DNA from 3 places in the Nocardia fodinahabitans genome. Region 1 is predicted to be linked to each of the others. Evidence: riboswitches for the same ligand, from Rfam matches in the RefSeq annotation. Region 1 holds a riboswitch; each other region holds the start of a gene.
The links. Region 1 has a riboswitch for S-adenosylmethionine ahead of NV348_RS18270 (aminotransferase class V-fold PLP-dependent enzyme). Riboswitches for the same ligand answer to the same signal wherever they lie in the genome.
Positions count from the first base shown of each region.

Region 2: it holds a riboswitch for S-adenosylmethionine, as region 1 does, so the genes downstream of both, NV348_RS21545 (bifunctional o-acetylhomoserine/o-acetylserine sulfhydrylase) here and NV348_RS18270 (aminotransferase class V-fold PLP-dependent enzyme) in region 1, are expected to answer to the same signal.
Region 3: it holds a riboswitch for S-adenosylmethionine, as region 1 does, so the genes downstream of both, NV348_RS13645 (rhodanese-like domain-containing protein) here and NV348_RS18270 (aminotransferase class V-fold PLP-dependent enzyme) in region 1, are expected to answer to the same signal.

Region 1 is NZ_JBRJJC010000001.1:3,928,685-3,936,062, reverse strand. It holds gene NV348_RS18295 (MarR family winged helix-turn-helix transcriptional regulator) at 1-204, opposite strand, end outside; gene NV348_RS18290 (crotonase/enoyl-CoA hydratase family protein) at 298-1,119, opposite strand; gene NV348_RS18285 (YbaK/EbsC family protein) at 1,227-1,703, shown strand; gene NV348_RS18280 (flavin reductase family protein) at 1,866-2,333, shown strand; gene NV348_RS18275 (excalibur calcium-binding domain-containing protein) at 2,391-2,546, opposite strand; gene NV348_RS18270 (aminotransferase class V-fold PLP-dependent enzyme) at 3,058-4,368, opposite strand; SAM riboswitch class IV at 4,417-4,531, opposite strand; gene NV348_RS18265 (MarR family winged helix-turn-helix transcriptional regulator) at 4,827-5,261, shown strand; gene NV348_RS18260 (Pls/PosA family non-ribosomal peptide synthetase) at 5,418-7,378, shown strand, end outside.
Region 2 is NZ_JBRJJC010000001.1:4,643,076-4,650,453, forward strand. It holds gene NV348_RS21530 (oxygenase MpaB family protein) at 1-469, opposite strand, end outside; gene NV348_RS21535 (TetR/AcrR family transcriptional regulator) at 622-1,266, shown strand; gene metX (homoserine O-acetyltransferase MetX) at 1,280-2,428, opposite strand; gene NV348_RS21545 (bifunctional o-acetylhomoserine/o-acetylserine sulfhydrylase) at 2,425-3,741, opposite strand; SAM riboswitch class IV at 3,822-3,932, opposite strand; gene NV348_RS21550 (NADP-dependent isocitrate dehydrogenase) at 4,548-5,765, shown strand; gene hsaA (3-hydroxy-9,10-secoandrosta-1,3,5(10)-triene-9,17-dione monooxygenase oxygenase subunit) at 5,948-7,111, opposite strand; gene NV348_RS21560 (3-ketosteroid-9-alpha-monooxygenase, oxygenase component) at 7,316-7,378, shown strand, end outside.
Region 3 is NZ_JBRJJC010000001.1:2,912,162-2,919,539, reverse strand. It holds gene NV348_RS13665 (DUF456 domain-containing protein) at 1-268, shown strand, start outside; gene NV348_RS13660 (amidohydrolase family protein) at 270-1,136, opposite strand; gene NV348_RS13655 (FAD-dependent oxidoreductase) at 1,195-2,583, opposite strand; gene NV348_RS13650 (Rv0361 family membrane protein) at 2,773-3,231, shown strand; SAM riboswitch class IV at 3,278-3,395, shown strand; gene NV348_RS13645 (rhodanese-like domain-containing protein) at 3,413-3,829, shown strand; gene NV348_RS13640 (O-succinylhomoserine sulfhydrylase) at 3,840-5,048, shown strand; gene NV348_RS13635 (heavy metal translocating P-type ATPase) at 5,598-7,378, shown strand, end outside.

The sequences.
Region 1 (7,378 bases):
GCTCACCGTCGACGCGTCCGAGTGCACGGCCTCGGCGAGCGCGCCCGAGCGCATCGGCCCGTCGCAGACCAGCCGGAACAGCACGACGAAGCCCGCCGGGTCGATGCCGGAGCGGTCCTTGATCTGGGCCAGCGTCCGGTCCCGCAGGCGGTGCAGCCGGACGAGCTGGACCGCGATCGCGTCGATCGCGGGCTCGTTCTCCACCAATTCTCTTCACCTTTACTTGCATCAATCAATTAGTTGTGTGATGCAAGTATGTAGACAGAACGGTCGCCGGGGCAACCGTTTGAACTGCCTTTACTCGCCCTTGAACTCGGGGGCGCGCTTCTGGAACACCGCCGTGATCGCCTCGGTGAGGTCCTTGGACGGCAGGAACGCCGCGTTCCAGGTCGACACGTAGCGCAGGCCGTCGGCCACCGCGGGGGCGGTCCGGTGCTCGAGCACGTCCTTGATGCCCTGCACCACCAGCGGCGGGTTCTCGGCGATCTCGCGCGCCATCGCGTGCGCGGCGGCCACCACGGCCTCCTGGTCGGCGAACACCTCGTTCACCAGGCCGATCCGCTCGGCGCGGGCGGCATCGATGTCCTTGGCGGTGTAGGCGAGCTCACGCAGGTTGCCCTCGCCGATGATGCCGGGCAGACGCTGCAGCGAGCCGATGTCGGCGACGATCGCCACCTTCGCCTCACGCAGGCTGAACTTGGCATCCTCGCTGGCCAGGCGGATATCGGCGGCGGCGATCAGGTCCAGGCCACCACCGATGCACCAGCCGGACACGGCCGCGATCACCGGCTTGGTGCACTCGGCGACCGCGGTCACCGAGTCCTGCATGCCGCGGACCACCTTGAGGAACTCGGTGCGCGGCGCCGCCTTGGCGTCGTCGGCCAGCACCGGGGCGAGCATGCCGCCCATCGCCGCCAGGTCGAGCCCGAAGGAGAAGTGCTTGCCCGCGCCGGTGAGCACCACGGCCCGCACCTGCGGGTCGGCGTCGAGCTCGCGGAAGATCTCCGGCAGCTCACGCCAGAAATCGGGTCCCATCGCGTTGCCCTTGCCCGGCCCGGTCAGTGTGACCTGGGCAACGTGGTCGGCGATCTCGACGGTGAAGGCTTGCCAATCAGTCATGGGCCGAGTCTATTGGCGCGCCGCCAGGGATGCGCGCAGCCCCCGGGGTGAACCCCAAAATCCCGCTCCCCCGGCATATTTCCCGCAATCGTCCTACTCTGGATTTCATGCGCAGGTCGTCTCTTCCGGCGGTCGCATGCCGCGTCGCCGATACGCTCATCGCCCGCGGGCATCACGGCGTCATCGTTTCGCCCGAGACGCCCGCTGCCACCGCGGCCGATGCCGCCCGCGCCATGGGCGCCCATCCCACCGCGATCACCACCTCCCAGGTCTTCCTGCTCGACGACGATCCCGTCCTGCTGCTGGTCGCCGACCACCACCAGGTCGACCTGACGCGCACCGGCAAACGCCTGGAGGGCACCCTCACCCCCGCGCCCACCGCGCTGGTCGAGCGCATCACCGGGCAGCCGATCGACGGCACCGCCCCCGTCGGTCATCCCACCAACCTGCCCACCTGGGTCGACACCGCCCTGGCCGAGCACACCGAGGTGTGGGCCGCGGGCGGTCATCCGAACACGGTGTTCCGCACCAACTTCCGCGAACTGGTCCGGATCACCGCCGGACTGCCGATCGAGGTCGACTGAGCCGCGTCGAGTGTGATGTGCGTCGAACCGGCCGCCCGGACACTGGGCGGCGCTGGGGCACGGGCGTAGTTTGGGGCGGTGAGTGAAGTGCGACGGACTCCGGCCGACCTCGTGGTCCCCGACGATCTGAGCGGGATCACCGCCGAGCAGTACCGCGCCTCGATGCGTCACTACCCGGCCGGCGTCACCGTGGTGACGATCGGTGCCGAGCACGGCCCGGTCGGCTTCACCGCGACCTCCTTCGCCTCCCTCTCCCTCGAACCGCCCCTGGTGTCGTTCAACATCGCCCACACCTCCTCGAGCATCGAGGCCCTGCGCGCCGCCGACTCGGTCGTCATCCATTTCCTCGGCGAACACCAGCACCACCTGGCCCACCGCTTCTCCCGCACCGCCGCCGACCGCTTCACCGACCGCTCCCTGTGGACCACCCTCGACACCGGCGAACCGGTCCTGCACGGCACCCCCATCTGGCTCCGCACCACCCTGCACCAACTCATCGACATCGGCGACCACACCCTCGCGGTAGGCCTCGTCACCCGAGTCCACGACGAAACCCGGGAATCCCCGTCCGCCGCCCCCCTCCTCTACTACAACGGCAAATACCACCGCCCCACCGCCCTCGACACCTGACAGCGGTCGAACTCCGACGAGCGCCGTCCGGTCGAGTGATGTCATCCGCCCGACGGGTCAGCCCCTCTCGCACGCCACGCCGTCACCGTCGCCGTCCAGGCCGGAGCGGTAGCCGGGCTCTCCGCGGTGAAGTGGGGCCACGCCCGCGGCGCGAGCGGCAGCGCAGTTCTTGTAATAGGCGCTGGGAGTGGGTGGCGCTTCCGGTTCGGGCACCACGACGCGTGGCGCCGGTACCGGCACGGTAGTCGTGATCGGCGCGGGGACGACTACTGGTGGCGGCGGGGCGGCAACCGTGGTCGTCGGCACGATCGGAGGCGGCGGAGTTTCGACAACGGTGGTCGGTGCGACAGTGGTCGTCGTCGGCGAGAGTGTTGTGGCCGAGGACGCGCTGGGGCGGATGGTCGACGTCGTCGAAAGTTCCGTCGCCGGAGCGGACCCGTCGTCGGCGAGACCGCCGATCACGGCTAGACCGACAATGCCGGCGACCCCGATCCCGGCCACCAGGGCCAGCGGCGCTTCTTGTCCTGCGGGCGGGGCGGGCGGGCCCACGGATCGGGCGGCTGAATCGGTCGAGGCACTATCTCCCCTTAAGTTCCTGAGCAGTGCTTTTAGGACTCATCGCGACCGGCCGACGGCCTGTTACCCAATTCCGCGGCGCGTCAAACATTTTTTGAGGGAGACATGCCGATGCGGCCGGACCGGAGTCGGCCGCATCGCCGACGACTCAGCCGAGGAGGCAGGGGGCGGCGCGGGTGTCGGGGGTGAGGGGGCGGGTTTCGGGGGTGGGGTTCCAGAGGCCGTCGGTGGCGGCGTAGGTCCAGGTGGGGCCGGATTCGGCGAGGGTGGCGACGGCGGTGATCAGGCGGTCTACGTCGGCGGCGGTGGTGCCGAGGCCGATGCTGGCGCGCAGGGCGGCGTCGAGGCCGAGGGCGGCGAGGAGGGGGTGGGCGCAGAAGCGGCCGTCGCGGACGCCGATGGCGTGTTCGGCGGAGAGATAGGCGGCGACCTCACCGGGGGCGTACCCCGCCACCGTGAAGGCGACGATGCCGACGCAATCCGGGCTGTCGGACCAGATGCGGACCAGGTCGACACCCGGGATGGCACCCAGCCCGGCACGCAGCCGGTCGGCCAGGAAGCGCTCGTGGGCGACCAGTTCGTCCGGGTCGATCGCGGCGAGCGCGTCGCAGGCGGCGGCGATGGCGGCCGCGCCCAGCACATTCGGTGAGCCCGCCTCGTGCCGCTGCGGCGCCGCGGCCCATTCGACCTGCGCCACACCGACTTCGCGCACCGCACCGCCACCGGCCAGGTACGGCTCACCGGCATCGAGCCAGTCCCGCCTGCCGACCAGCACACCGGCACCGAACGGCGCGTACAACTTGTGCCCGGAGAAGGCGAGATAGTCGATCCCGTCCTCGCACAGGGAGATCCGTCGATGCGGCGCCAGCTGCGCCGCGTCGACGAGAATCCGCGCGCCACACAGGTGGGCGATGGTCGCCAACCGCTCCAGCGGCAGCACCTCACCGGTCACATTGGAAGCCCCGGTCACCGCGAGCAAAGCGGCGGGCTTGCTGCACAATTCGGCGACGACCCGGCGAACCGTCTCCTCGACGGTATCGGCGGCCCGCACGACCCGACGCCCGCGCGCGGTCCACGGCAGGAAGTTCGCGTGATGCTCGATATCGAGCACCACGGTCTCCCCGGGCACGCAGCCGGCCAGCAGGTTCAGCGAATCGGTGGTGTTGCGGGTGAAGACGACGACCTGGTCGTCGGCGGCATCGACGAACCGGGCGACCGCACCACGCGAGGCCTCGTAGCACTCGGTGGCGATCCGCGAGGCGTAGCCCGCGCCGCGATGCACGCTGGCGTAGTACGGCAGCAGCCGCGAAATCCGGTCGGTGACCTGCCGCAACGCCGGCGCGCTCGCGGCGTGGTCGAAGTTGGCGTAGGCGCTGGTCCCGCCCTGCACGAGCGGAACCCGCAGGTCCGCACCGGAAACGGCGGCCAGGGCACAGGTGGGGTCGATAACTGCGGTCATGACGAAATCCCGTCGGCTCAGGGACTCGTTCCCGACAAGGGTGCTGCGAGTCCGCGCTTGCCGCGCCCACTGCGGACGGCGGCCTGGTCGTCACCCGGAGCACCCCACCGCGGAGGAGGGTTGCCGACCAGCTAGCCGGGGCTTGTCGCTGGTACTCGTGACCGGTTTCGAGACTGACAGACGATCCCGCGAGCTGTCAACCACCGCGATCGGCCCGTCGGAAACCCGCGACGTTTGCCGCGATCATGACCGCGCCGATCACGCCACCGGCACCCACTGCGGCCGTCCCCGCCGGACGAGGGGTAATCCCCACGGCCACAACGGAATCGGACATCCCGACCGGACACCCGGTTGCCATCGGATTGCCACTTTTCCCCAAACCGCTCAACGATCTGCTTCATCCATGATGGATCACCCAAATGATTGAGTTGCCCCACTATCTGTTAGGGTTGCCGATCATGTCCACGAACTCGAACTCCGTCCGCGGCCTGCCGCGCTACCCGGTGTACGCGCTCGGACGGCTCACCAAGGCACTGCACGCCGAGATCGACGTCCCGTTGCGCGATCACTGGGTGCTCACCTTCATCGCGGAGAACGCCGACCTGACGCAGAAGAAGGTCGGCGACGCGCTCGGCATCGACCGCAGCGAAGTCGTCCGGCTGGTCGACGCGCTGGAACGCGCGGGCCTGGTCGAACGCACCCGCGACGGGTCGGATCGCCGCAAGTACCGGCTGCGGATCACCGACGCCGGACGCAAGCAATGCAAGCGCACCGACCGCCTGATCGCCGACGCCACCGCGCGAGTGCTCGAGCGGCTGGACCCCGAACAACAGCGCACCCTGCACCGCCTGACGCTGATCGCGCTCGGCGAATCACCGCCGTCGCCATCGTGATCGGCGCCGACGGCACGCCTCGCGCTGCCGTCCGGCCACACCTTCTCCGAGTACCGTTGGCATCTGGTGACCATCCTGTTTGCCCTCCGGTAACCCGCCCGTGAAACAACAAACACCACCGATGGGGGTCGACCGATGAGAGGTGGACTGAGCGCCATGCTCGAGCCACGCACTGAGGACCCGGCGAGCCGGTTGCGTGATCCACTACTGCGCGCCGACCTGGCCGCGCCACCGCGCACCCTGGTAGACATCCTGACCAGCACCGCCCTCGCCCACCCCGACGCACCGGCCATCGACGACGGCACCGTCGTGCTCAGCTATATGGAGCTGATCGCCGCGATCGAGGCCAGGATGACCGAGCTGACCGCGGCGGGCGTGCGCCCCGGTGACCGGGTCGGCGTGCGGATGCCCTCGGGCAGCGCCGCGCTGTACGTCACGATCCTGGCCGTTCTGTACTGCGGCGCCGCCTACGTCCCCGTCGACGCCGACGACCCGGAGGAACGGGCCCGGCTGGTCTTCGGCGAGGCCAGGGTCAGTGCAATGGCCACCGGCGCGGGCATCGAGTCGGCGACCGCCGCCGCGGGCCGCACGCCCGCCTCGGACTGGAACACCCTGCCGTCGCCCGCCGACGACGCCTGGATCATCTTCACCTCCGGCTCCACCGGCACCCCGAAGGGCGTCGCGGTCACCCACCACAATGCCGCCGCCTTCGTCGACGCTGAGGCCAGGCTGTTCCTGCAACATGCCCCGATCGGCCCCGGCGACCGGGTGCTGGCCGGGCTGTCGGTCGCCTTCGACGCCTCCTGCGAGGAGATGTGGCTGGCCTGGCGCCACGGCGCCTGCCTGGTCCCCGCCCCGCGCGATCTGGTTCGCACCGGCGCTGACCTGGGCCCGTGGCTGATGCGCCGCGAGATCAGCATCGTCTCCACCGTGCCGACGCTGGCCGCCACCTGGCCCGCGGAGGCGCTGGACTCGGTGCGCTTGCTGATCTTCGGCGGCGAGGCCGTCCCGCCGGAACTGGCCGAACGCCTCGCCGGCGGTGCCGATCGCGAGGTGTGGAACACCTACGGACCCACCGAGGCCACGGTCGTCGCCTGCGCCGCGCTGCTCGACGGCGGCATGCCGATCCGCATCGGCCTGCCACTGGACGGCTGGGACCTGGCTGTCGTCGACCCGCAGGGCAACCCGGTGCCCGAGGGCGAGACCGGCGAACTCGTGATCGGCGGCGTCGGTCTGGCCCGCTACCTGGACCCGGCCAAGGACGCCGAGAAGTACGCCCCCCTGCCCTCGCTGGGCTGGGAACGCGCTTATCGCAGTGGTGATCTGGTCCGCAACGACTTCCAGGGCCTGATCTTCCTCGGCCGTGCCGACGACCAGATCAAGATCGGCGGCCGCCGCATCGAACTCGGCGAGATCGACAACGCGCTGCAGCACCTACCCGGTGTCAGCGGCGCGGCCGCCGCCATCCGGACCACCAAGGCGGGCAACAAGATCCTGGTCGGCTATCTCACCGGCGCGGGCCCCGACTTCGATGTCAAGAAGGCCAGAAAGATACTGGCCGAACAGCTTCCGGCCCCGCTGGTGCCACGCCTGGCGGTCGTCCCCGACCTGCCGACCCGTACCTCGGGCAAGGTCGACCGCGACGCGCTGCCCTGGCCGCTGCCGAGCACCGAGGAACCGGCCGCGTCCGGTCTCGCGGGCACGGCGGCCTGGGTAGCCGGGCTGTGGGACGCCATCCTCGGCGCCGCGGCCACCGATCTCGACGCCGACTTCTTCGATCTGGGCGGCGGCTCGCTGTCGGCGGCCCAGCTGGTCGGCGCGTTGCGTGCGCGGTATCCGCACGTCACCGTCGCCGATCTCTACGACCATCCGCGGCTGGGCTCGCTGGTCGAACTGCTCGACGGCAGCGCGCCGGTCGCGGCCGTCGACGAGCGCGTCGTCACGCCGACGCCGTTGCGTGCGCAGATCACCCAGGTGCTGGCCACCATCCCGCTGACCACCCTCACCGGGTTGCAGTGGGTCACCTGGCTGGCGGTGGTGTCGGCGATCGCGGGGTGGTCCGCCTCGCTGCCGTGGCTGCCGCGCCTGTCCTGGTGGTGGATCGCGCTGGCGTTCGT
Region 2 (7,378 bases), 710 kb from region 1:
CGGCCGCGATCACGCACTCGGCCCAGTACCGGTCCTCCTCGGCGGGGCTCAGCGGGCCGTGGCCGAACATCTCGTAGGCCTTGAGGACCGAATGCCAGCCGGTGACGTGAATCCACAGCTGGGAGTCGGGGTTGTTGGCGCTGTAGCGCTTGCCGCTGATCGGTTCGATGCCCGTCATCGGTGCGTGCACCTTCATCAGGTGCTCGGCGGCCTGGATGGCGGTGCGGCCGTCGCCGAGCGCGACCAGCAGGAAGTAGGACAGCGTGTGGTCCAGGCGGGTGGCGGGATTGTCGTAGATCCCGTGCGAATCGGCCACCGCGGCGGTCAGGAACGGGTCGAAGTGCTCGAGGGTGACCGCGCGCTGGAAGCCGATCAGCGCGGTCGGCGCCGCCCACACCTTCCAGGTGGGGGAGTCCGGCCCGAAGAAGCCGTAGTCGTCGCGACGCAGAGTCGACGCATCGAATGCCATTGCACCTGCTCCTTTGCAGTTGCCGAGGACGCCCCTCGCCAATGAATACAACACCATCGTAGCAATTGCCCGAAGTGAATACAACGATTGCGTAGGATTGATGCCGAGTGGCCGCCACCGGGGTATCGTCTGGGCAACGACAGGAGGAGCGCGTGACCGCGACGCAGGAACAACGACCGCGGCGCCGCTATGCCCCGCGCCTGCCACCGCACGAACGCCGGGCTCAGCTCCTAGACGCCGCGTTCGCCGTACTCGGCCGGATGGAACTGCACGAACTGAGCATGGAGGCCGTCGCGCAGGAGGCGGGCGTCGGCAAACCGGTGCTCTACACCGTGTTCAAGACCCGCGCCGAACTCGTCGAGGCCCTGCTGGCACGCGAACGCGAACGCGGCCTCGAGCAGATCGCCGAGACCCTGCCGGAGAACCTGCTCGACACCGATCCGCTCGCCGCCGCCTCGGCGACGGTCGAGGCGTTCGTCGGTGTGGCGCTGGCGAATCCGACCCGCTGGCGGCTGATCCTGGCGACCCCGGCGAGCGCGCCGGACGAGTATCGCGCGGCGCTGACGACGGCCAGGGCGGAGATCCTGGCCCGTGCGGAAGCCCTTGTCCGCGTTGGCATCGCCATGTCACCGCGCTGGTCGGCGATGGACGCGGGCCTGCTCGCGAACTCGACCCTCACCGTCGCCGAGATGCTCGGCAGGCTCGCGGTCAGCGAGCCCGAGGAGTATCCGCGCGAACGGCTCCAGGACTACGTGCGCTCGATCATGACCCTGCTGGCCGGGACGACGCGGGACTGAAACAGCCTGGGCGTCAGCGGTTCTCGCGGGCCAGCCGCATGGTTTCGGTGAGCAGCTTGGACACCGCGGCGGCCTCGGTGAGGAAGCCGTCGTGTCCGTCGCGCGAGTGCACGATCTCGAGCCCGGCGCAGCCCGGCAGCCCCTCGGCCAGCTCGGCCTGGGTGTGCAGCGGGTAGAGCCGATCGGAGTCGACGCCGCCCACCACGACCGGAACCGTCGTCGCGGCCAGCGCCGCGGCGATCCCGCCCCGGCCGCGACCGATGTCGTGGCGGTTCATGGCCTCGCTGAGCAGCACGTAGGTGGCCGGGTCGAACCGCTGACACAGCTTCTCGGCCTGGTGCTCGAGATAGCTCTGCACCGCGTAGCGCCCGCCCGTCCACGGATCCTCGTCGCCCTGGGGACGATTGGTGAAGCGGTGGTCGAGTTCGCCCTCGGTGCGGTAGGTCAGGTGCGCGATGCGCCGGGCCAGGCCCATGCCGGTCATCGGCGCGCGGCCGGTGCCGTGGTAATCGCCGTCCTGCCAGTCGGGGTCGGCCTTGATGACGGCCATCTGCGTGGTCTGGGTGCCGATCTGGTCGGCGGTGGCGCGGGCGCCGACGGCCAGCACCAGCGCGGCCGCCGTCCGTCCCGGCTGTCCGACGATCCACTCCAGCACCCGCATGCCGCCCATCGACCCACCGACGACGGCGGCCAGCCGCTCGATCCCGAACAGATCGAGCAGCTGTGCCTCGGCGGTGACCTGGTCACGGATGGTCAGGTCGGGAAAACGCGAACCCCACGGCGCGCCGTCGGGCGCGAGCGAGGACGGCCCGGTGCTGCCCTTGCAGCCGCCGAGCACGTTCGTCGCGATCACACACCACTCGTCGGTGTCGATCGGCGCGCCGGGGCCGACCATGCCCTCCCACCAGCCGGGCTGGGCATTGTCGGCGCTGGCGATGACGTGGGAGTCGCCGGTGAGGGCGTGTTCGACCAGCACGACATTGTCGAGCGTGGGCGAGAGCTCACCCCAGCGCTGCACCGACAGCCGCACATCGGGGACCACGGCGCCGTTCTCCAGCACCACATCCCCGATGGCGACCACGCCGAGTCGCCCGTCCGGCGGTGGCAGCAGGGCCACCCCGGTCGCGGGACGGGCGATCGGCGATTCGGTGCTCACAGTCACGTGTTCGCCGCCGCGAAACCGGCGCGCAGATCCGCCAGGATGTCGTCGATCCCCTCGATGCCCACGGCGAGCCGGACCAGCCCCGGGGTGACGCCGGAGGCCAGTTGCTCTTCGGGCGTCAACTGCGAGTGCGTGGTGGACGCCGGGTGAATCACGAGAGAACGCACATCACCGATGTTAGCGACATGGCTGTGCAGGCTGAGCGCGTCCACGAACTTCTTGCCCGCGTCGACACCGCCGCGCAGCTCGAACGCGACGATCGCGCCAGCGCCCTTGGGCGCCAGCTGCTTGGCCCGCGCGTGCCACGGCGAGGTCTCGAGCCCCGCGTAGTGGACGGCCTCGACGCCCGGCTGCTCGGCGACGAACTTCGCCACGGCCTCGGCGTTGGCCACGTGCCGCTCGACCCGCAGGCTCAGCGTCTCGATGCCCTGGGCGATGAGGAACGCGTTGAACGGCGACACCGCCGCACCCAGGTCGCGCAGCAGCTGCACGCGCGCCTTGAGCGCGAAGGCGGGCGCGCCCAGGTCGGCGAAGACCGCACCGTGGTAGCTGGGATCGGGCACGGTGAAACCGGGGAAGCGGGCGTTGCCGTCGGCGTCGCGCACGGTCCAGTCGAAGGTGCCGCCGTCGACGATCACGCCGGCCACCGCCGCGCCGTGCCCGCCCAGGTACTTCGTCGCCGAGTGCACGACGATGTCGGCGCCGTGGGCCAGCGGCTGGATCAGGTACGGGGTCGCGACGGTGTTGTCGACGATCAGCGGGATGCCCGCCTTGTGCGCGATCTCGGCGATACCGGGGATGTCGAACACGGCGCTGCTCGGGTTGGCGATGGTCTCGCCGTAGAAGGCCTTGGTGTTGGGCCGGATGGCGGCCTGCCACTGCGCCAGATCGTCGGGATCCTCGACGAAGGAGACCTCGATGCCCAGCTTGGGCAGCGAGTAGTGGAACAGGTTGTAGGTGCCGCCGTAGAGATGCGGACTGGACACGATGTGGTCGCCCGCGTTGGCCAGATTCAGGATCGCGTAGGTCTCGGCGGCCTGGCCCGAGGCCAGCAGCAGCGCCGCGACGCCACCCTCGAGCGCGGCGATGCGCTGCTCGACCGCGTCCTGGGTGGGGTTCATGATCCGGGTGTAGATGTTGCCCGGCTCGGCGAGACCGAACAGCGCGGCGGCGTGATCGGTGTCGCGGAAGGTGTATGAGGTGGTCTGGTAGATCGGCAGGGCCCGCGCGTTGGTGGCCGCGTCGGGGGCCTGGCCCGCGTGGACCTGCTTGGTCTCGAAGGACCAGTTCTCGGGCAGGGTGGAGTCGGTCATGTAAAGCTCCAGGGTTGTTCGCCGGTATATCGCGTCAGATGGGTTGGATCGACGGACAACAACACATGGGGGCCTCCTGCGATGCGCGCTTGCTCTCGGCCTTCGAGAGCCCGGTCATCACCCGGAGCACCCCACCGCAGCTGGAGGGTTGCCGACCAGCGAGCCGGGGCTTGGCACTGGTACTCATGACCTTGGCCGTCATGTTAACCGGCCATTGCGTCCGCGCGGAAACTTCCCCCGGTTTCGTCGCCTGGATCACTCTGTCGCCGGTGTGCCGGGCCCTGGCGTGTCGAGTTCCGGCGGGGCGCCGCAGCTGCGGCGGAGCCGCGCAGGACGGGTCGCAGCTGTTCCTCGGCCGCGGTCTGCGGGGTGCGTTCGCCGTGCCTCGGCGGCTACGGCGTGCCCGGTGCCGTCACGGTGACGCTCGGCCCGGTGCCGATCGTCTTCGGATTCAGCCGCTGGCCCCGGACTCGGATCGGCGCTGCGTACCGGGCGGTAACGGCGAACAGCGCACTTGGCGAGGCGCCCGCCGAGTAGGTTGGGAGGCGAGCGTATGCCGGGCACCGGCCGGCAGTGTCTTCGGTCACTCGCGCCCTGATCGGCGTCGCGGCGAGCGGAGTCCCGCACAGCGGGCCCTCCCATCGCGGTGAGGTGGGGGGCAGCAGTACGCTCGTCTTGTTTGCACCACACGTCCCGCAGACAACGCGGGGCATATACGTTGTCTGTTGGAACTGCTGGGGTCCGCTCACAAGCGTGTTCGCCTGGCCGTGCAATAAGGGCACCCACCGAGGAGGACACGAAGATCCATGTCCAAGATCAAGGTTGAAGGCACCGTCGTAGAACTCGACGGCGACGAGATGACCCGGATCATCTGGCAGTTCATCAAGGACAAGCTGATCCACCCGTATCTCGACGTGAACCTCGAGTACTACGACCTCGGCATCGAGTATCGCGACAAGACAGATGACCAGGTCACCGTCGATGCCGCGAATGCCATCAAGAAGCACGGCGTCGGCGTGAAGTGCGCCACCATCACCCCGGACGAAGCGCGGGTGAAGGAGTTCGGCCTCAAGAAGATGTGGCGCTCGCCCAACGGCACCATCCGTAACATTCTGGGTGGCACCATCTTCCGCGCGCCGATCATCATCTCCAACGTGCCCCGCCTGGTGCCCGGCTGGACCAAGCCGATCATCATCGGCCGCCACGCCTTCGGCGACCAGTACCGCGCCACCGACTTCAAGGTCTACGAGGCGGGCACCGTCACGCTGACCTTCACCCCGGAGGACGGCAGCGAGCCGATCGTGCACGAGGTCGTGAAGATGCCCGAGGACGGCGGCGTCGTCATGGGTATGTACAACTTCAAGAAGTCCATCGAGGACTTCGCGCGGGCCTCGTTCAACTACGGCCTGCAGCAGAACTACCCGGTGTACCTCTCCACGAAGAACACCATCCTCAAGGCCTACGACGGCATGTTCAAGGACACCTTCCAGGAAGTCTTCGACGCCGAGTTCAAGGCCGAGTTCGACGCCGCGGGCCTGACCTACGAGCACCGCCTGATCGACGACATGGTCGCGTCCTCCATGAAGTGGGAGGGCGGCTACGTCTGGGCCTGCAAGAACTACGACGGCGACGTGCAGTCCGACACCGTGGCGCAGGGCTTCGGCTCGCTGGGCCTGATGACCTCGGTGCTGCTCACCCCGGACGGCAAGACCTGTGAGGCCGAGGCCGCGCACGGCACCGTCACCCGGCACTACCGCCAGCACCAGCAGGGCAAGCCGACCTCGACCAACCCGATCGCGTCGATCTTCGCCTGGACCCGTGGCCTGGAGCACCGGGGCAAGCTGGACAACACCCCCGAGGTGATCGGCTTCGCGCAGGCGCTCGAGGACGTCGTCATCAAGACCGTCGAAGGCGGCCAGATGACCAAGGATCTGGCGCTGCTCGTCGGCGGCGACCAGGGCTACCTGAGCACCGAGGAGTTCCTCGGCGCGCTCGACGTCAACCTGGCGCGCGCCCTCAAGTGAGGTAGCGATCCCGCCGCTGGGCGATTCGGACTCAGGCGGCGCGAGACCCGCGTCGGCGACCGGCGGATCAGCGGGGGCGGAGTTCGCCCGGCCCGGTAGGTACCCCAGTTCTCGCGAGAACCGGGGCACCCACCGGGCCGTTGTGCGCGCTGCGTCGCGTGCGGCCGGAGCCGGCTCGTGGGTTACACCATCGTGTCCACGACCGGCAGGCCGAAGGCGTGTGTGCCGTACATGGCGTAGGCGCGCTCGGGATCGTTGGCGGCGTGCACCCGACCGGCATGCGCGTCGCGCCAGAACCGTTGCAGTGCTGTGCTGTTCGTCAGTGCGGTGGCGCCGGCCGCCTCGAAGAGCCGGTCGATCGATGCGACGGCGCGGCCGGTGGCGCGCACCTGGTCGCGGCGGGCCCGGGCGCGCAGTTCGAACGGGATCTCCCGGCCGGCCAACAAGCAGGCGTACTCGTCGGCGACATTCCCGGACAGCTGCCGCCACGCCGCGTCGATATCGCTGGCGGCCTCGGCGATGCGGACTTTGCCGAACGGGTCGGCGTTGGCGTGCTCACCCGCGTAGGCGGCCCGCACCCGGGTGCCCTGGTGCTCGATGTGCGCCGCGAGCGCGCCATAGGCCATGCCGACGATCGGGGTGGAGATGGTGGTGGGATGGATTGTGCCCCAGGGCATCCGGTAGACCGGATCGGCATTGGTCCGCAGGCCCGGCGACGTCGATTCGGCCATCGTCCGGAAGCTGAGGAAGCGGTGTTCCGGCACCAGCACGTTGTCGACGACGACCGTATTGGATCCGGTGCCGCGCAAGCCGACCACGTTCCAGACATCGTCGACGCGGTAGTCGCTGCGCGGAATGAGGTAGCTGCCGAAGTCGACCGGCTTGCCGTCGGCGAGCACCGGGCCGCCGACGAAGACCCAGTCGGCGTGGTCGCAGCCGGACGACCACGCCCAGGCGCCGTTCACCAGGTAGCCGCCGTCGACCTTGGTGGCGGCGCCCATGGGTGCATACGAGGACGCGACGCGCGCGTCGGTATCGGCGCCCCAGACATCCTGCTGTGCCCGCTGGTCGAACAGGGCCAGGTGCCAGTTGTGGATGCCGAGGATGCCGGCCACCCAACCGGTGGACCCGCACGCGCTCGCGAGCGTGCGGACGGTGTCGTAGAAGACGACCGGGTCGGCGGCGTGGCCACCCCACTGTCGCGGTTGCAGGAGCGTGAAGAACCCGGTGTCGCGCAGGTCCGCGATGGATTCGTCCGGAATCCGGCGCAGGTCTTCGGTCTGCTGGGCGCGCGCACGTAGACGCGGCAGCACGGCGGCTACTCGGTCGATGATGTCCTGGGTCATTGTCGCGAAACTCCGGGCTGGTAGGGGCGATTGCTGCGCCACAAAACTAGAACCGGTTACAAAAAGTGTCGAGCACCCAAAAGGCTTGGTTCGGGACGGAATAAGTCCCTGAAATCTAGGACTTTCGGCCATTGGTTCGCCGACGGCCGGCGCCCGAAAATGTGTCGATTCTGTAACTCGTTCTAGCATCTCGAGGAGTGGGTGATGGCCACGAACGCCCAGGACAGCGGCCGACAGGTCCGGGAGATCGACGTGGGCTCGGCGCCC
Region 3 (7,378 bases), 1.0 Mb from region 1:
GATGCGCGAGGCGGGGGTGTCGAACCGGGCACTGCTGTTCGGCGCGATTCTCGGCGTCGTCGGGTTCTTCGTCATCCCGATCGTCGGCCTGTTCATCGGCTTCGTGCTCGGCGTGTACCTGGCCGAGCTGTACCGGCTGAAGACCAACGATCTGGCCTGGCCCGCGACGCTGCACGCGCTCAAAGGCGTCGGCCTGTCGATGCTGGTCGAGCTGTTCGGCGCGCTGATCGCGGCCGGTGTGTGGTTCACCGGCGCGATCCTGGCCTGAGCTACTCGATGACCGGCAGCGGGCGGGTGCGCTCGCCCGCGCCGGGCAGTTCGTCACGGGGGATCGGCACCGTCGGATTGTCGGTGCGCGGGATCGGCCTGGTCGGCAGCGGATCGGCCGTGGGCCGGTCCGCCACCGGCAGCCGGTAGAACTCCCTGGCGTTGTCCTCCAGCACCGCGTGCAGGTCGGCCCCGACCACCTGCCAGATCAGCTCGACGTCGGTGTCCTCGAACGGCCTGCCCGCCCTGGTGCCGGGCAGGTCGGTGCCGAACATCAGCGCGCCCGGGTTGACCGCGTGGATCCGGCGCAGCGTCTCGGCCACGTCCATGTCGACCCGGCCGAAACCGGTGGCCTTCACCCTGGCGCCCCGATCGACCAGATCCAGCAGATAGGGCAGGCCCTCCTCGGACATGCCGAGGTGGTCGATCGAGAGCGCGGGCAGTTTCGAGATCACCGGTTGCAGCGAGGCCAGCATCTGGCCGTCGATGTAGAGCTCCACGTGCCAGCCGGCCAGCTCGTGCGCGCGCAGCGCCTGCAACGTCATCTCGGTGATGTCGGCGGCGGCGCGCTTGAGGTTGAACCGCAGCGCGCGCACGCCGGCGCGATCCAGCTCGATGATCTCGTCGTCGGTGGCGTCGAGATCCAATCGGGTGACCCCGACCCAGTCCTCACCGAGGGCCGCCAGCGCGGCCTTCAGATACGACTGGTCGGACCCCTGGAACGACGCGCTGACCACCGCACCACCGCGAACATGGAAGTGCTCCATACGCTTTCGATAGTCCGCGATGGTGTAGGGGTCGGGTAGGTAGCCTTCGTTCTCGATCAGCGGGAACCGCGGATCGATGATGTGGACGTGGGCATCGAACACTTGTACAGAATGCCTCGAGTTCGGCGGAATGGAACAGTTCGGGCCCGACGTCCGAGGCTTAGACCTTGTTCGGCTCGGACGCGCGCAGCATGTCCTCGCGCTCGACGACCTTCACCCGCTCACGGCCTTCCGGCTCGCCGAGGGCGCGCTCGTGCGCGTCGAGGCGATACCAGCCGGCCCACGTGGTGAACGGGATGCCCTTGCTCTCGAGGAACGTGGTGACCGCGTCCAGCTCGGGCTGCGGCGCGGGCGCGAAGTCCTTGGCGTCGTCGAGCAGGCAGGCGATGGTCTCGTTGGCGTCGCCCTTGGTGTGGCCGATGAGGCCGACCGGGCCGCGCTTGATCCAGCCGGTGACGTAGGTGGCGGGCATGAAGCGGGCCGAGCCCTCGGCGGTCTCGTCGGAGATCACGCGGCCGGCCTCGTTCGGCACGGTGCCAGCCTGGTCGTCGAACGGCAGCTGGGTGATGTTCTGCGACAGGTAGCCCACGGCGCGGTAGATGGCCTGGACGTCCCACTGCTTGAACTCGCCGGTGCCCTTGACGTTGCCGGTGCCGTCGAGCTGGGTGCGCTCGGTCTTGAGACCGACGACCTTGCCGTCCTCGCCGATGACCTCGGCCGGGGACTCGAAGAAGTGCAGGAACAGCTTGTGCGGGCGGTTGCCCTGGTCGCGGATCGCCCACTGCTCGAGGGTGTTGGCGACCATGTCGACCTGCTTGGAGTTGCGGCGGGCGGCTTCGGAGCCCTCGTCGTAGTCGATGTCCTCGGGATCGACGATGACCTCGATCGTCGGCGAGTGGTCGAGCTCGCGCAGCTCGAGCGGGGTGAACTTGGCCTGGGCGGGGCCGCGGCGTCCGAAGACGTGGACCTCGACGGCCTTGTTGGCCTTCAAACCCTTGTAGACGTTCGGCGGGATCTCGGTCGGCAGCAGCTCGTCACCGGTCTTGGCCAGCACACGGGCCACGTCGAGGGCGACGTTGCCGACGCCGAGCACGGCGACCTTCTCCGCCTCCAGCGGCCACGACCGCGGCACGTCGGGGTGCCCGTCGTACCAGGAGACGAAGTCGGCGGCACCGTAGGAGCCGTCGAGGTCGATGCCGGGGATGGGCAGGGCGCGGTCGGCGTTGGCGCCGGTGGAGAAGATGACCGCGTCGTAGAACTGGCGCAGGTCGTCGAGGGTGATGTCGGTGCCGTAGTCGATGTTGCCGAGCAGGCGCACCTGGTCCTTGTCGAGGACCTTGTGCAGGGCGGTGATGATGCCCTTGATGCGCGGGTGATCGGGGGCGACGCCGTAGCGGATCAGACCGAAGGGCGCGGGCATGCGCTCGTAGAGGTCGATGCTGACATCGGCATCGGACTTCATCAATGCGTCGGCGGCGTAGATACCGGCCGGTCCTGCGCCCACGATCGCAATGCGGAGCGGGCGGGTCGCTGCACTCTGTTCGGTCATTTTCTACGCGCACCCTTTGGTCGAGAACTGTTGACGGCGTCTATTTAGCCTAGGCTAAGTTGACGATCCGGCTGCTGGCAGCTGCCTTCGAGGTCGGCAGCGCACCGCATTCTGGCGATTCTATCTGCGGCGTTGTGTCCACCCGGCGTGCGGTGTGGTTGCCCGCACCGGGTCTGTCAGGATTAGAGCATGAACGAGGAGCAGACAAGCTCGGAAGACCAGCCCATCGTGGTGGATCAGACCGACAAGCGTTCCATCGTCCCGTTCGTCGCGGCCGCGGTGATCGCGATCATCGTGCTCATCGGCATCGTGCTCGGCGGGCTGCTCTCGCCCGCTGAGAAAAATGTCACAGAGGCCGATCGCCTCGCGGCCGCTGTCACCAACTATATCGACGCGCGCTCCCGCAGCGAGCTGCGTCCGCCGCCCGGTGTCGCCTGCCCCGGCTTCGACGAGGAGAAGTCCGGCCTGTCGGAACGGCTCGGCGGCCCGAAATCGGCAGTGACGATCGACAAGAAGGGTTTCGACAAGGCGACCGTCAACGGCGATCGGGCCAAGATCGACGCCACCGTGCAGATCGGCGACACGCCGTCCACCAGTACCTGGAACCTGACCAGGGTGGACGGCAACTGGCTGGTCTGCACGCCGTAGCACTGTTTGACACGGTGGCCTGTGCCGGGGCAATCTCGAATCGCAAGGTCATGAGTGCCAGCGCCAAGCCCCGGCTCGCTGGTCGGCAACCCTCCTCCGCGGTGGGGTGCTCCGGGTGACGACCTGGCCGTGTGCCCGGAGAACCGGCACGGCAAGAGCGGATTCACGCAGGAGGTTCGACATGACTTACGCCGGCGACATCACCCCTGAGAAGGCGTGGGAGATCCTGGCCGAGCACCCGGGCGCGGTGCTGGTCGACGTGCGCACCGAAGGCGAGTGGGCACAGGTCGGCATCCCCGACACCAGCTCGATCGAGCGCCCGGCCCACTTCATCGAGTGGGTCGACGGCACCGGGACCCGCAATCCGAACTTCGGCGCGCAGCTCGAGCAGGCGCTGGCCGGTCGTCCGGACGACGCGCCCGTGGTGTTCCTGTGTCGCTCCGGGCAGCGCTCCATCGGCGCCGCGACCGTGGCGACCGCGGCGGGCATCGCCCCGTCCTACAACGTGCTCGACGGTTTCGAAGGCGGCCCCGACGCGTTCGGGCAGCGCGGCAGCGTCGGTTGGCGCGCGGTCGGCCTGCCGTGGCGTCAGGCATAAGGAGAACAGCATGATCACCGGTGGTTCGTTCGACAAGCCACTGCCCGAGGGCGTCGGCCCGGCCACCCTCGGCGTCCGCGGCGGCCTGCGCCGCTCCGGCTTCGAGGAGACCTCCGAGGCGCTGTACCTGACCTCGGGTTTCGTCTACGAGAGCGCCGAGGCCGCCGAGGCGTCCTTCACCGGTGAGGTCGAGCACTTCGTCTACTCCCGCTACGGCAACCCGACGGTGGCCATGTTCGAGGAGCGCATCCGGCTGCTCGACGGCGCCGAGGCCGCGTTCGCGACCGCGTCCGGCATGTCCGCGGTGTTCACCGCGCTCGGCGCGCTGCTGAAGGCGGGCGATCGCCTCGTCGCGGCGCGCAGCCTGTTCGGCTCCTGCTTCGTGGTGTGCAACGAGATCCTGCCGCGCTGGGGCGTGGAGACCGTCTTCGTCGACGGTGACGACCTCGAGCAGTGGGAGCAGGCGCTCTCGGTGCCCACCCAGGCCGTGTTCTTCGAGACCCCGGCCAACCCGATGCAGACCCTCGTCGACGTCCGCAAGGTCACCGAGCTCGCGCACGCCGCGGGCGCGAAGGTGGTGCTGGACAACGTCTTCGCCACCCCGCTGCTACAGCGCGGCTTCGAACTCGGCGCCGACGTGGTGGTGTACTCCGGCACCAAGCACATCGACGGCCAGGGCCGCGTGCTCGGTGGCGCGATCCTCGGCGCCCAGGACTACATCGACGGCCCGGTCAAGAACCTGATGCGCCACACCGGCCCCGCGCTGAGCCCGTTCAACGCCTGGACCCTGCTCAAGGGCCTGGAGACCATGCCGCTGCGCGTGCGCCAGTCCACCGAGTCGGCGCTGAAGGTCGCCCAGTTCCTGGAGGCGAACAAGTCGGTCAACTGGGTGAAATACCCCTTCCTGGAATCGCATCCGCAGCACGCCCTCGCCACCGCCCAGATGTCCGGCGGCGGCACCGTCGTCACCTTCGAACTGGCTGGCGACGACGGCAAGAAGCGCGCCTTCGAGGTCCTCAACCGCCTCCGCATCATCGACATCTCCAACAACCTCGGTGACGCGAAGACGCTGATCACCCACCCCGCCACGACGACCCACCGCGCGATGGGCCCCGAAGGCCGCTCCTCCATCGGCCTGTCCGACGGCGTGGTCCGCATCTCGGTCGGCCTCGAGGACATCGAAGACCTCCTCGGCGACCTCGACCACGCCCTGAGCTGAGCCCCGAAAGCGCCGACCCTGTCGTCGGCGCGCTACGCAGCCTGTCTGGCCCGCGCCGACTGGGCGTGTCGCTGAACACGGTCGAACGCATTGCCCGTGCGCGCGAGCCGGAACGTCCACGGCGACCACCGCAGTACCGGCCCTGCCTGGTCGACCCCTACCGAGACCACCTTCGCGCGCGCCGCGCCGCCGACCCGGGAGTGCCGCCGCGTGCGCGGAAATGACCGCCCTGGTCAGCCTGGTCCGCTACTCCGACACCGAATCCTGTTGGCATAGACCAAGGCGCGCTACCACCGAAATCGAGACAGAGCCAAGGTTCTGACACTCCCGCCATACGGGGCATCCTGCGTGCTGCGTGGCGTTCAGGGGTCACTGAAAGTACAGAGAGTCACCGCGGGTTGCGCTGTGTTGTCGCTGGGGGCGAATGGCATCTGGGTTGGGGAATTGCGGCCCTGTCCGAGAACGTGCGGTTCACGTTGTCTGGTGGTGAAGAGCCGATTGTCAGCAGGCTGGGTTCGGGAAGGAGAGGGTGTGGCCGGACCGAATTCGATGGTGGGGCGGTGGTCACAACGGGTCGCCGGGTGGGTGGAGCCGGTGCTGGTGGCGGTGACTGTCGCCATGCTGATGTTCGGGCTGCTTGCGTGGCTGTTCGGGCTGCACGGGGTGGCTGAGGGCGCCTGGATCGCGGCGACGGTGGTGGCGATCGTGCCCGCGGTGTGGTGGATGGTCGCCACGCTGCTGCAGGGTAGGACCGGAGTCGATGTGATCGCGGTGTTGTCGCTGGTGGGCACGTTGCTGGTGCACGAGTACTTGGCTGGTGCGTTGATCGCGGTGATGTTGGCGACCGGTCGTGCGCTGGACGCGGCGGCCGAGCGACGCGCCTCCCACGATCTGCGAGCCCTGCTCGAGCACGCGCCACGCTCGGCTCGCCGCCGTCTCGGCACAGAGGTGAGCGTGATCGGCTTGGATGAGGTCGCCGTCGGCGATGTGCTGGTAGTGGTACCGGGTGAGGTGGTGCCAGTCGACGGGCGAGTTCTCGACACCGTGGCCGTGCTGGACGAGTCGGTGCTGACCGGAGAACCGATGCAGGTCGAGCGCGGGATCGGGGAACCAGTGCGCAGCGGCGTCGTCAACGTCGGCGCCTCCTTCGAGATCCGTGCGACCGCGACCGCCGCGGAGAGCACCTACGCCGGAATCGTACGGCTCGCTCGAGAAGCCGGCGCCGAGAACGCGCCCGTGGTCCGGTTGGCCGATCGGTACGCGGCCTGGTTTCTGCCCCTGACACTGCTGGTGGCCGGGGTGGCATGGCTGGTCAGCGGGTCACTGGTGCGCGCGGTCGCGGTTCTGGTGGTGGCCACCCCGTGTCCGCTGCTGTTGGCCGCGCCGGTAGCTATCGTGTCCGGACTGTCGCGGGCCTCCCGCCAAGGAGTCGTGGTCCGCAGCGGCGGCGCGCTGGAAGACCTCGGTCGCGCGACCACCCTTGTGATGGACAAAACCGGGACTCTCACCGCGGGCCGACCCGCGGTCGTGGAGGTCATCGCCGCCCCCGGCCAGGATGCTGCCGAGGCATTGCGCCTGGCCGCGTCCGTGGACCAGCTGTCGCCTCATGTGCTGGCCGAGGCGATCGTCACCGAAGCGCTGGCCCGCGACTCGGCGCTGTCGCTGCCCACCGCGGTGATCGAACAGCCTGGCCGCGGCGTATCCGGCACCGTCGACGGCCGCCATGTCGAGGTGGGCAAACTGCCCGATACGGCGACCGGATCCCAGTGGGCGCGTGCGGTGGACAGCCGAGCGCGGTTGGACTCGGCGGCGATCGCGTGGATCGTCGTCGACGAGGTACTCCTCGGGGCGGTTCTGCTGCGGGATCGGTTGCGTCGGCACGCGCCGCGCACGATACGAAGACTGCGTGAGGCGGGGCTGAACCGGCTGGTGATGCTGACCGGTGACCGTCTCGAACCGGCCCGTGAGGTCGGCGCCGTGCTCGGCCTGGACCAGGTGTATGCGGGGCAGAGCCCTGCGGACAAGGTCGCCGCTGTGCGTAGCGAGCGTGAGCGCGCGGTGACGGTCATGGTCGGTGACGGTGTCAACGATGCTCCCGCCTTGGCCGCCGCCAGCGTCGGTGTGGCGATGGGCGCACGCGGGTCCACTGCCTCGTCGGAGGCCGCCGATATCGTGCTCACCACCGACCGGCTCGACCGGCTCGCCGACGCCATGGACACCGCCCGCTGGTCGCGCCGGATCGCCGTGCAAAGCGCTGTCGTAGGGATGAGCCTGTCGTTGCTGGCGATGATCGTGGCCGCCGCCGGGCTGCTCCTGCCCGCCGCCGGGGC